DNA from 2 places in the Pseudomonas sp. IT-P253 genome. Region 2 is predicted to be linked to the other one. Evidence: riboswitches for the same ligand, from Rfam matches in the RefSeq annotation. Region 2 holds a riboswitch; the other holds the start of a gene.
The links. Region 2 has a riboswitch for cobalamin ahead of ACM6IR_RS07840 (CbtB domain-containing protein). Riboswitches for the same ligand answer to the same signal wherever they lie in the genome.

Region 1 (4,644 bases), on a different contig from region 2:
GGGATCGCCTTGGCGACCAGGTCCGGGTTTTGCGGATCGACGCGAATGTCGACATGCTGGCCGTAATAGCTGAACGGCCAGCCATAGAACGCGCCGTCCTTGACCGAGGTGATGTAGTCCGGCACCAGGTCGCTACCGATTTCGTCTCGCTCGTTGACCGCCGTCCACAAGGCGCCGCTGTGTGGCTCCCACGCCATGCCGTTGGGGTTACGCAGGCCCGAGGCGAAGATCCGGTGATTGCCGGTGGCTCGGTCGACTTCCCAGATCGCCGCGCGACCTTCTTCCTTATCCAGACCGTTTTCGGCGACGTTACTGTTCGAGCCCACCGTGACGTACAGCTTGCTACCGTCTTTGCTGGCGATGACGTTTTTGGTCCAGTGATGATTCAACGGACCGGCTGGCAAGTCGACTACTGTGATCGGCGGCGAGGTGATCGCCGTATTGCCGTTTTCATAGTGGAAACGCAACAAGCGGTCGGTGTCGGCCACGTAGAGGTCATTGCCGACCAGCGTCATGCCGAAGGGGGAGTTCAGGTGTTCGAGGAATACCGTGCGGGTTTCGGCGATGCCATCGTGGTCCTTGTCTCGCAGCAGCGTGATGCGGTTCGGACTCGGTACGGCCGCGCCGGCGCGGCCCATGACTTTGCCCATGATCCAGCCGCGAATGCCTTTGCCATCATCGGGTTTCGGTGGTGCGTTGGTTTCGGCCACCAGCACGTCGCCGTTGGGCAACACGTAGAGCCAGCGCGGGTGATCGAGGCCTTCCGCAAAGGCCGCGACCTGAGTTCCGGCGGCTGCAATGGGTTTTGCGCCGGCCGGCCAGCCAATCGCCGGGGCGATGTTCACCGTAGGGATCAGGGTCTTGTTGGGTTCTGGCAGTTTTGGCGAGGGACCCGTGCCGTCGGAGACTTGCAGGCTGGAGGTTTCACTACAGGCGGCGAGCCCTCCGGCGAGCGCGATGACGAACACGAGTTGGGGGATGCGCATGCTGGATGTCTCTATGAATGCCCTATCCATTCATAGAGACGCCGAGTGGATTGAAGGTTCAACCGATCAGCCGCGTGCTTCCTTGAATAGCACGGCGATGCCCGGGTGATAGTTGCCCGCTTCATTGCGCAGTTTTCGGTACGCATAGGGGAAATACCAGGCGACGGCGCAGCTGTGTTCCTTCTGCAGGTCGTCGACCATGTCCTGGAGTTCTTCCGGCGTGGCGCCATGCTGGGCCTTTTGCGGCGCGACAAACAGGCAGCCGAGTTTCAGGTCGCTGGCGTAGCTGATTTTCTTCGCGTCGCTGGTGATATCAAGCAGGGCTTGAGTCAGGTTCAGGCTATTGACCCGAGGCCAGCGCTGCGTCGCCTGGAGGTAGGCGCGTTCTTCGGGGGTAGCGATAAACAGATCGGCGCGCGCATTGCGTTCGCCTTCTTCGGTTTGCTTGCGGGTCGACGTTTGTTGCAGCGTGACCATTTCCGCCATCCAGGCTGCAGTGGAAAGCAGCCCGAGGTTGGCTTTTTCATCGAACCAGTACGGGGTTTCGTTATCGCCGCGCACAGCGTTGTAGCGGTCGATACAGATAAACCAGCGCTCCAGCACCGGGCGCAGGAATTCCAGCTTCGGATTGCTGATGATCATGCCTTGCATGTTGCTCACCCTTGTTATTTTGATTGCGGTTATGGCTCTTTGATATCATTGCTCGCGCTGTGACACAACCTTGGCGTCAGCCGATTGACCGGCGGCAGTATATCGTTCACCGGCGTTCTGTCTTCATTTGACGCTCCATCCCCAACCCTCTAACCTTCGCGGCTTGTTTCAGGTGCTCTGTGACCCTGGTCGACAGAGTGAAACAGGGAAGCCGGTGAGTCACCCCTTCAAACGAAGGGGATCACGATCCCGGCGCTGCCCCCGCAACGGTAAATGAGTGAAGACTGTGCCTTGAGCCACTGTGTCGACTGTCGACATGGGAAGGCGCGCAGTCCGGCGTATCGCTGCTCATGAGCCCGGAGACCGGCCTGATTCATCCAGCGGCATCACGGTGGGCGATGCCAGGCTTTTTTCCGCCTATTCTTGTGCCTGCCCGCCGTTATCCAGCCTCAACGGAGAGCTCCCCCATGACTGATTCCCCTGATCGTGACGAACGCCATCTGGCGCGCATGCAGCGCAAAAAAGCCGTGATCGACGAACGCATCGCTAACTCCCCGAATGAATGCGGCCTGCTGTTGGTGCTGACCGGCAACGGTAAAGGTAAAAGCAGTTCGGCCTTCGGCATGCTGGCCCGGTCCATGGGCCACGGCATGCAATGCGGCGTGGTGCAGTTCATCAAGGGGCGCAACAGCACTGGCGAAGAGTTGTTTTTCCGGCGCTTCCCGGAGCAGGTGCGTTTTCATGTGATGGGCGAGGGCTTCACGTGGGAGACCCAGGATCGCCAGCGCGATATCGCTGCCGCCGAAGCTGCCTGGGCCGTGTCGCAGCAACTGCTGCGCGATCCGTCGATTGGCCTGGTGGTGCTCGATGAGTTGAACATCGCACTGAAGCACGGCTATCTGGATCTCGATCTAGTGCTCAGCGATTTGCAGGCCCGTCCGCCGATGCAACACGTGGTCGTCACCGGTCGCGGCGCCAAGCCGGAGATGATCGAACTGGCCGATACCGTCACCGAAATGGGCGTAATCAAGCACGCGTTCCAGGCCGGGATCAAAGCGCAAAAAGGCGTCGAACTGTGAGTCAACCACGTCATTGCCCGGCGGTACTGATTGCCGCGCCGGCTTCCGGTCAGGGCAAGACCACCGTCACCGCCGCGCTGGCCCGTTTGCATCGCAATCAGGGGCGCAAGGTTCGCGTGTTCAAATGCGGCCCGGACTTTCTCGACCCGATGATTCTCGAGCGCGCCAGCGGTGCGCCGGTGTACCAATTGGACATGTGGATGGTCGGCGAGCAGGAGAGTCGCCGGCTGTTGTGGGAAGCTGCCGGCGAAGCCGACTTGATCCTGATCGAAGGCGTCATGGGGTTGTTCGACGGTACGCCCTCCAGCGCTGACCTGGCGCGGCACTTCGGTGTGCCGGTGCTCGCTGTGATCGACGGCACGGCCATGGCGCAGACATTTGGCGCACTGGCCCTGGGGCTCGCGCGTTATCAGCCGGACTTGCCATTTGCCGGTGTGTTGGCCAACCGCGTCGGCACGCTGCGTCACGCACAATTGCTCGAAGGCAGCCTGACCGAAGGTTTGCGCTGGTACGGCGCCTTGTCGCGGGAAACCGGGATCGAATTACCGAGTCGGCACCTGGGGTTGGTTCAGGCCAGTGAGTTGAACGATCTCGATGTGCGCCTCGATGCGGCGGCGGATGCCTTGGCCAGTAGTTGTGAGGTCGCGCTGCCTCCGGCGGTGGAATTCGCCGCCCCGGATGTGATCGCGGCTGAGCCGTTACTGGCTGGCGTGCGGATAGCGGTCGCCCGCGACGAAGCGTTTGCATTCACCTATGGCGCGAGCCTGGATTTGCTGCGAGCCATGGGCGCCGAGCTACTGTTTTTCTCGCCGATCCGTGATGCCCGATTACCGGAGGCAGACAGCCTTTACCTGCCCGGCGGCTATCCTGAATTGCACCATGTGGCGCTGGCACAGAATGACACGATGCTGAGCGCGATCCGTGCGCACCACGTGGCGGGCAAACCGTTGTTGGCCGAGTGTGGCGGCATGCTTTATCTGCTCGATTCGTTGACCGATGTCGAAGGCGCACGCGCTGAGCTGGTTGGCCTGCTGAGCGGTGATGCGGTGATGCAGAAGCGTCTGGCCGCGTTAGCGTTACAAGCGGTCGAACTGCCCGAAGGTGTGTTGCGCGGGCATACCTATCATCACTCGTTGACCAGCACCGAGCTTGAGCCGATTGCTCGGGGGCTGAGCCCTAACGGTGGGCGCGGGGCGGAGGCGGTTTATCGTGAGGGGCGGATGACCGCTTCCTACGTGCACTTCTATTTTCCTTCCAATCCGACCGCTGTAGCCGCGTTGTTTGCGCCTGATCATGACACCGCCTTCGCGAGCAAGCTCGCTCCCACAGTTGATCACCTAACCCCTGTGGGAGCGAGCCTGCTCGCGAAGCGGCCATGACCGACAACGCATTCTCCGAAGCCGAACGCGCAGCGGTTTACCGAGCCATCTGCGAACGCCGCGACATGCGTCACTTCAGCGGCGGCAGCGTCGAGCCAGAGTTGCTCAGGCGCCTGCTCGAAGCCGCGCATCAGGCGCCGAGTGTCGGCCTGATGCAGCCTTGGCGTTTCATCCGCATCAGCGATCGGGCCCTGCGCGGCGAGATTCAGGTGCTGGTGGAAGAAGAGCGTATCCGCACCGCCGAAGCCCTCGGCGAGCGCACCGACGAATTCATGAAGCTCAAGGTCGAAGGCATCAACGACTGCGCCGAAGTGCTGGTCGCCGCGTTGATGGATGATCGCGAGCGGCATATTTTCGGCCGTCGCACCTTGCCGGAAATGGACATGGCTTCGTTATCGTGTGCGATCCAGAACCTCTGGCTGGCCTCCCGCGCCGAAGGGCTGGGCATGGGCTGGGTCTCGCTGTTCGAACCGCAAGCATTGGCGGACCTGCTGGGGTTGCCAGTCGGCGCAAAGCCGATGGCGGTGCTTTGTCTCGGACCGGTCAAGG
Region 2 (4,644 bases):
CGGCGCTTCGGGGCTGGACTGGGCGAAGCCGGTGGTATTGAGAATCACCGAGGCGCAGGCTTCATCCAACAGGTCCTCGACCACCGTCAGGCAGCCGGGCTCTTTCAAACTGGCCACCGCAATGGGCAACGGGTTTAACCCCGCCGCCTGCAAGCGCTGGCAGAAAATATCGATGAAACCGGTGTTTGCCGCCTGCAAGTGCGAGCGGTAAAACAGCACCGCCGCCACCGGCTGATTGGCCTGCCAGTCGGCTTGCCAATCGCTCAACTCAGCGGGGCTCTTGTGCGGGTAGTAGATCGCGGTGCGCGGCAGGGTTTGTGGTTCGGCCCAGGCATAGTCGCGACCCAGCCAACGACTGGCCAGGCAGCGGAAAAAATCCAGGGCATTGCTCATGCCGCCCTGACGCAAAAACTGCCAGAGCCGGTCCCGGTCGCAAGCAGCCACGGTGCTCAGGTCACTGAGCTCCGGGTCCGGGCGGTCATCCCCCGGCACCAGAATCAACTGCACGCCACGCTGGGACAATTCCACCAGCCGCTCAATGCCGTAACGCCAATAGGCGATGCCGCCATGCAACGAGATCAGAATCACCTTGGCGTGGCGCAGCACTTCGTCGACATACAAGTCGACTGACGCATGATTTTGCACCTGCATCGGATTTGCCAGGCGCACGCTCGGGTAATCGTCGGGCAATTGCTGCGCGGCTTCGGCGAGCAGCGCGAGGCTGGAATCACCGCTGCACAGAATCACCAGCTCGGCGGGGGTTTGTCCAAGGTCGGCAATGTTGTCATCCGACACGAAACCGCCGGGCTGGGTCCTGAGCAGGTGCATGGCTTAAACGCTGAGCGCAACGCGCAGTTGCGCTTCGAGTTGAGCGGCGTCCAGCGCCTGGCCGATCAGTACCAGACGTGTGGTGCGCACTTCTTCGGCGCCCCACTGACGATCGAAATGCTTGTCGAAACGCGTGCCCACGCCCTGAATCAGCAGACGCATCGGTTTGTTCGGGATGGCGGCGAAGCCTTTGACCCGCAGGATGCCGTGCTTGACCACCAGTTGAGTCAGCACGTCCATCAGCAGGCTTTCGTCGGCCTGCGGCAGTTCAATCGAAATGGAATCGAAGGCGTCGTGGTCGTGATCGTCCTCGCCTTCATGGTGATGGTCGTGGTGGCTGTGACGGCTGTCGATGTGTTCTTCGGAACCGGCGCCGAGGCCGATTAACACGTCCAGTGGCACGCGACCGCTGCTGGCTTCGATGATTTTCACCGCAGGCGGCAGTTCTTCAGCGACTTCCAGGCGCACGCGAGCCAGGTCTTCAGCGCTGATCAGGTCGGCCTTGTTGAGGATCACCAGGTCGGCGCTGGCCAGTTGGTCGGCAAACAGTTCGTGCAGTGGCGACTCGTGGTCCAGGTTCGGATCGAGTTTGCGCTGGGCGTCGACCTGGTCCGGGAATGCAGCGAAAGTACCCGCCGCCACCGCAGGGCTATCGACGACGGTGATGACCGCATCAACGGTGCAGGCGCTGCGGATTTCCGGCCACTGGAAGGCTTGAACCAGCGGCTTTGGCAGGGCCAGGCCCGAGGTTTCGATGAGGATGTGATCGAGGTCGCCGCGACGGGCAACCAGTTCGCGCATCACCGGGAAGAATTCTTCCTGGACGGTGCAGCACAGGCAACCGTTGGCCAATTCGTAGACGCGGCCATTGGCTTCTTCTTCGGTGCAACCGATCGCGCATTGCTTGAGGATTTCGCCGTCAATGCCCAACTCGCCAAACTCATTGACGATCACCGCGATACGGCGGCCCTGAGCGTTGTCGAGCATGTGCCGCAACAAGGTGGTTTTGCCCGAGCCGAGGAAGCCGGTAACGATGGTGACAGGGAGTTTGGCCAGTGTTTTCATCGGATGCCCTTTGGCAAGGTGGCGGGCAAACGGGACGACGACCGGCAACGCGATCACGCGTGCCTGAAGAGTTCGCCACCGGATCACCCCGCCCGGTTGTAGTGAGAATCTGTGTCGAGGCAGGTCTCCTGGCTGACGGTGCGCCGGGCCGTTGGCCTGGCATTCGCTGCGCCTTCCCGCGAACCCGTTGGACCGGGTTTGCAGTGGCGTGGCAGCGAACATCACCGTTCACAGTTGCGGGGGCAGCCGCGGCATCGACCGCGTTCCCTTCTTAGCTTCGGCACCGCCGAAGAACCTCGAAAGCGCAAGGCTACGCATCGTCTTGAGGCGGGTCAATGTCTTGTGGTACCGCCAGGACGCCTTCGCGGGCAAGCCTCGCTCCTACTGAACGGCGGCGTTCCTCGTAGGAGCGAGGCTTGCCCGCGAAGAATCCACCTCGGTGCCGAGTTGAGAACCTTTGCCAATTGACGCCCATCCCCCACCCATGCTCTCCTACGCACCTTGTTACGGGTGCCCTTCACAGGGTGAAACGGGAAACCGGTGAATCATGTGCTTTACTCTAAAGCCATGTCAGTCCGGTGCTGCCCCCGCAACGGTAAGCGAGTGAAGAGTCAAATCCACTGTGCCAGCAGTTCGGCATGGGAAGGTGATTCTTGCAGGTTTCGGTTGACGCCAAAGCCCCTCGTGAGCCCGGAGACCGGCCCGTAACACAAAGTGACGATTACGTTCACTGAATAACAAACCCGCGGTGGGCGGGCGCTGTTTGAATTTCTGCGTGCCCGACTCGCAGGGGTTTTCCATGCGCTCTCTCCACTTGCCGACAGACCAGAGGGAAGCGCCATGTCGACCATCACCAGCACCAACCACAGCACCAACCACAGCACCGCCAGCACCACCACAACCCTGAGCCAACGCCTGACCGCCGCCGTGTGTGCGTCGATTCTTGGCGCGTGCCTTGTGTACTTCGCCGGTTTCTCGCACATCGCAGCGGTGCACAACGCCGCGCACGATACCCGTCACAGCTCCGCCTTCCCGTGCCATTGAGACCTGCTGACATGATCAAGCGTATTGCGCAAACCGCAGGCTTTACCGGGCTGCTGGCCGCCCTGTTACTGACATTGCTGCAGAGCTTTTGGGTGGCTCCGCTGATTCTTCAGGCGGAAACCTATGAAAAATCCGAGCCTGCCGCGGTTGTAGCTCATGAGCACACCGAAGGTGCCATGGCCGCTCATACCCATGACGCCGAAGCCTGGGAGCCGGAAGACGGCTGGCAGCGCGTGTTGTCCACCACCGGTGGCAACCTGGTGGTCGCGGTCGGTTTTGCGTTGATGCTCGCGGGCCTGTACACCTTGCGCGCGCCAACCAAAACCGCGCAGGGCCTGCTCTGGGGCCTGGCCGGTTACGCAACCTTCGTGCTCGCGCCGACCCTCGGCCTGCCACCGGAATTGCCGGGCACCGCTGCGGCTGACCTGGCTCAACGGCAGATCTGGTGGATCGGCACTGCGGCTTCTACCGCCGTCGGTATCGCACTGATCGTATTCAGCCGTCACTGGCTGATGAAAGTGCTGGGCGTGGCGATTCTCGCAGTTCCGCATGTGATCGGTGCGCCGCAACCGGAAGTCCATTCGATGCTGGCCCCAGAAGCCCTGGAGTCTCAGTTCAAAATCGCTTCGCAGCTGACCAACGTAGCGTTCTGGCTGGCCCTGGGCCTGATCAGTGCCTGGTTGTTCCGCCGTAAAAGCGATGGCCACTACCACGCATGACTGACACCCGCGTAGCGCCGACTTTAGTGGTCGGCCTGGGCTGCCAGCGCGGCTGTCCCGTCAGTACGCTACGGGCGCTGCTCGATCAGGCGCTGCAGGCTCATCAAATCGAACTTCACCAGATCAAGGCCCTGGCCAGCATCGATCTGAAGCGCGATGAACCTGGCCTGATCGAACTGGCCGCGCAGCTGGGGTTACCGATAATGTTTTTCAGCAGCGAACAATTGGCGCGCTATCAACCTCAACTCAGCCACCACTCGCAGATCGCGTTCGAGCGCACCGGCTGCTACGGCGTGGCGGAAAGTGCCGCCCTGGCCCTGGCAGAACTACGGGCTCAGGCGCCGGTAAAACTGCTGATTACGCGACAAAAATATGCCCAGGCAACCTTGGCATTGGCCGGGCCTGCGTAAAATCCTCGATAATCCTCGCCTTCGATCATGAGCAATCTTCATCTGAAGCCTTGCCCTGCCCCTTTTTCTCACAGGAAACGACGATGACCGTCTACTTCATTGGCGCAGGCCCCGGCGACCCGGAGCTGATCACCGTCAAAGGCCAACGGCTGATTCGCAGCTGCCCGGTGATCATCTACGCCGGCTCCCTGGTGCCGACTGCCGTGCTGGAAGGCCATCAGGCCGAAACGGTGGTCAACAGTGCCGAATTGCACCTGGAACAGATCATCGAACTGATCAAGACTGCCCACGCCAAGGGGCAGGATGTGGCGCGGGTACACTCTGGCGATCCGAGTCTTTACGGCGCAATCGGTGAGCAGATTCGTTACCTGCGTGAACTCGATATACCGTTCGAAATCATTCCTGGCGTGACGGCAACGGCTGCCTGCGCGGCGCTATTGGGCGCAGAACTGACACTGCCGGACATCTCGCAAAGCGTGATCCTGACCCGCTACGCCGACAAAACCGCGATGCCGGCCGGTGAAGAACTGGGCAGCCTGGCGCAACACGGGGCGACCATGGCGATTCATTTGGGGGTG

Region 1: it holds a riboswitch for cobalamin, as region 2 does, so the genes downstream of both, cobO (cob(I)yrinic acid a,c-diamide adenosyltransferase) here and ACM6IR_RS07840 (CbtB domain-containing protein) in region 2, are expected to answer to the same signal.

The regions. Positions count from the first base shown of each region.
Region 1 covers NZ_CATKPT010000025.1:17,967-22,610, forward strand. Annotated here, with positions in the region: gene ACM6IR_RS15245 (PQQ-dependent sugar dehydrogenase) at 1-986, opposite strand, end outside; gene ACM6IR_RS15250 (hypothetical protein) at 1,053-1,637, opposite strand; cobalamin riboswitch at 1,791-2,024, shown strand; gene cobO (cob(I)yrinic acid a,c-diamide adenosyltransferase) at 2,105-2,716, shown strand; gene ACM6IR_RS15260 (cobyrinate a,c-diamide synthase) at 2,713-4,095, shown strand; gene bluB (5,6-dimethylbenzimidazole synthase) at 4,092-4,644, shown strand, end outside.
Region 2 covers NZ_CATKPT010000011.1:436,251-440,894, forward strand. Annotated here, with positions in the region: gene cobN (cobaltochelatase subunit CobN) at 1-828, opposite strand, end outside; gene cobW (cobalamin biosynthesis protein CobW) at 832-1,893, opposite strand; cobalamin riboswitch at 1,994-2,207, opposite strand; cobalamin riboswitch at 2,385-2,614, shown strand; gene ACM6IR_RS07840 (CbtB domain-containing protein) at 2,734-2,937, shown strand; gene ACM6IR_RS07845 (CbtA family protein) at 2,949-3,656, shown strand; gene ACM6IR_RS07850 (cobalamin biosynthesis protein) at 3,653-4,066, shown strand; gene cobM (precorrin-4 C(11)-methyltransferase) at 4,150-4,644, shown strand, end outside.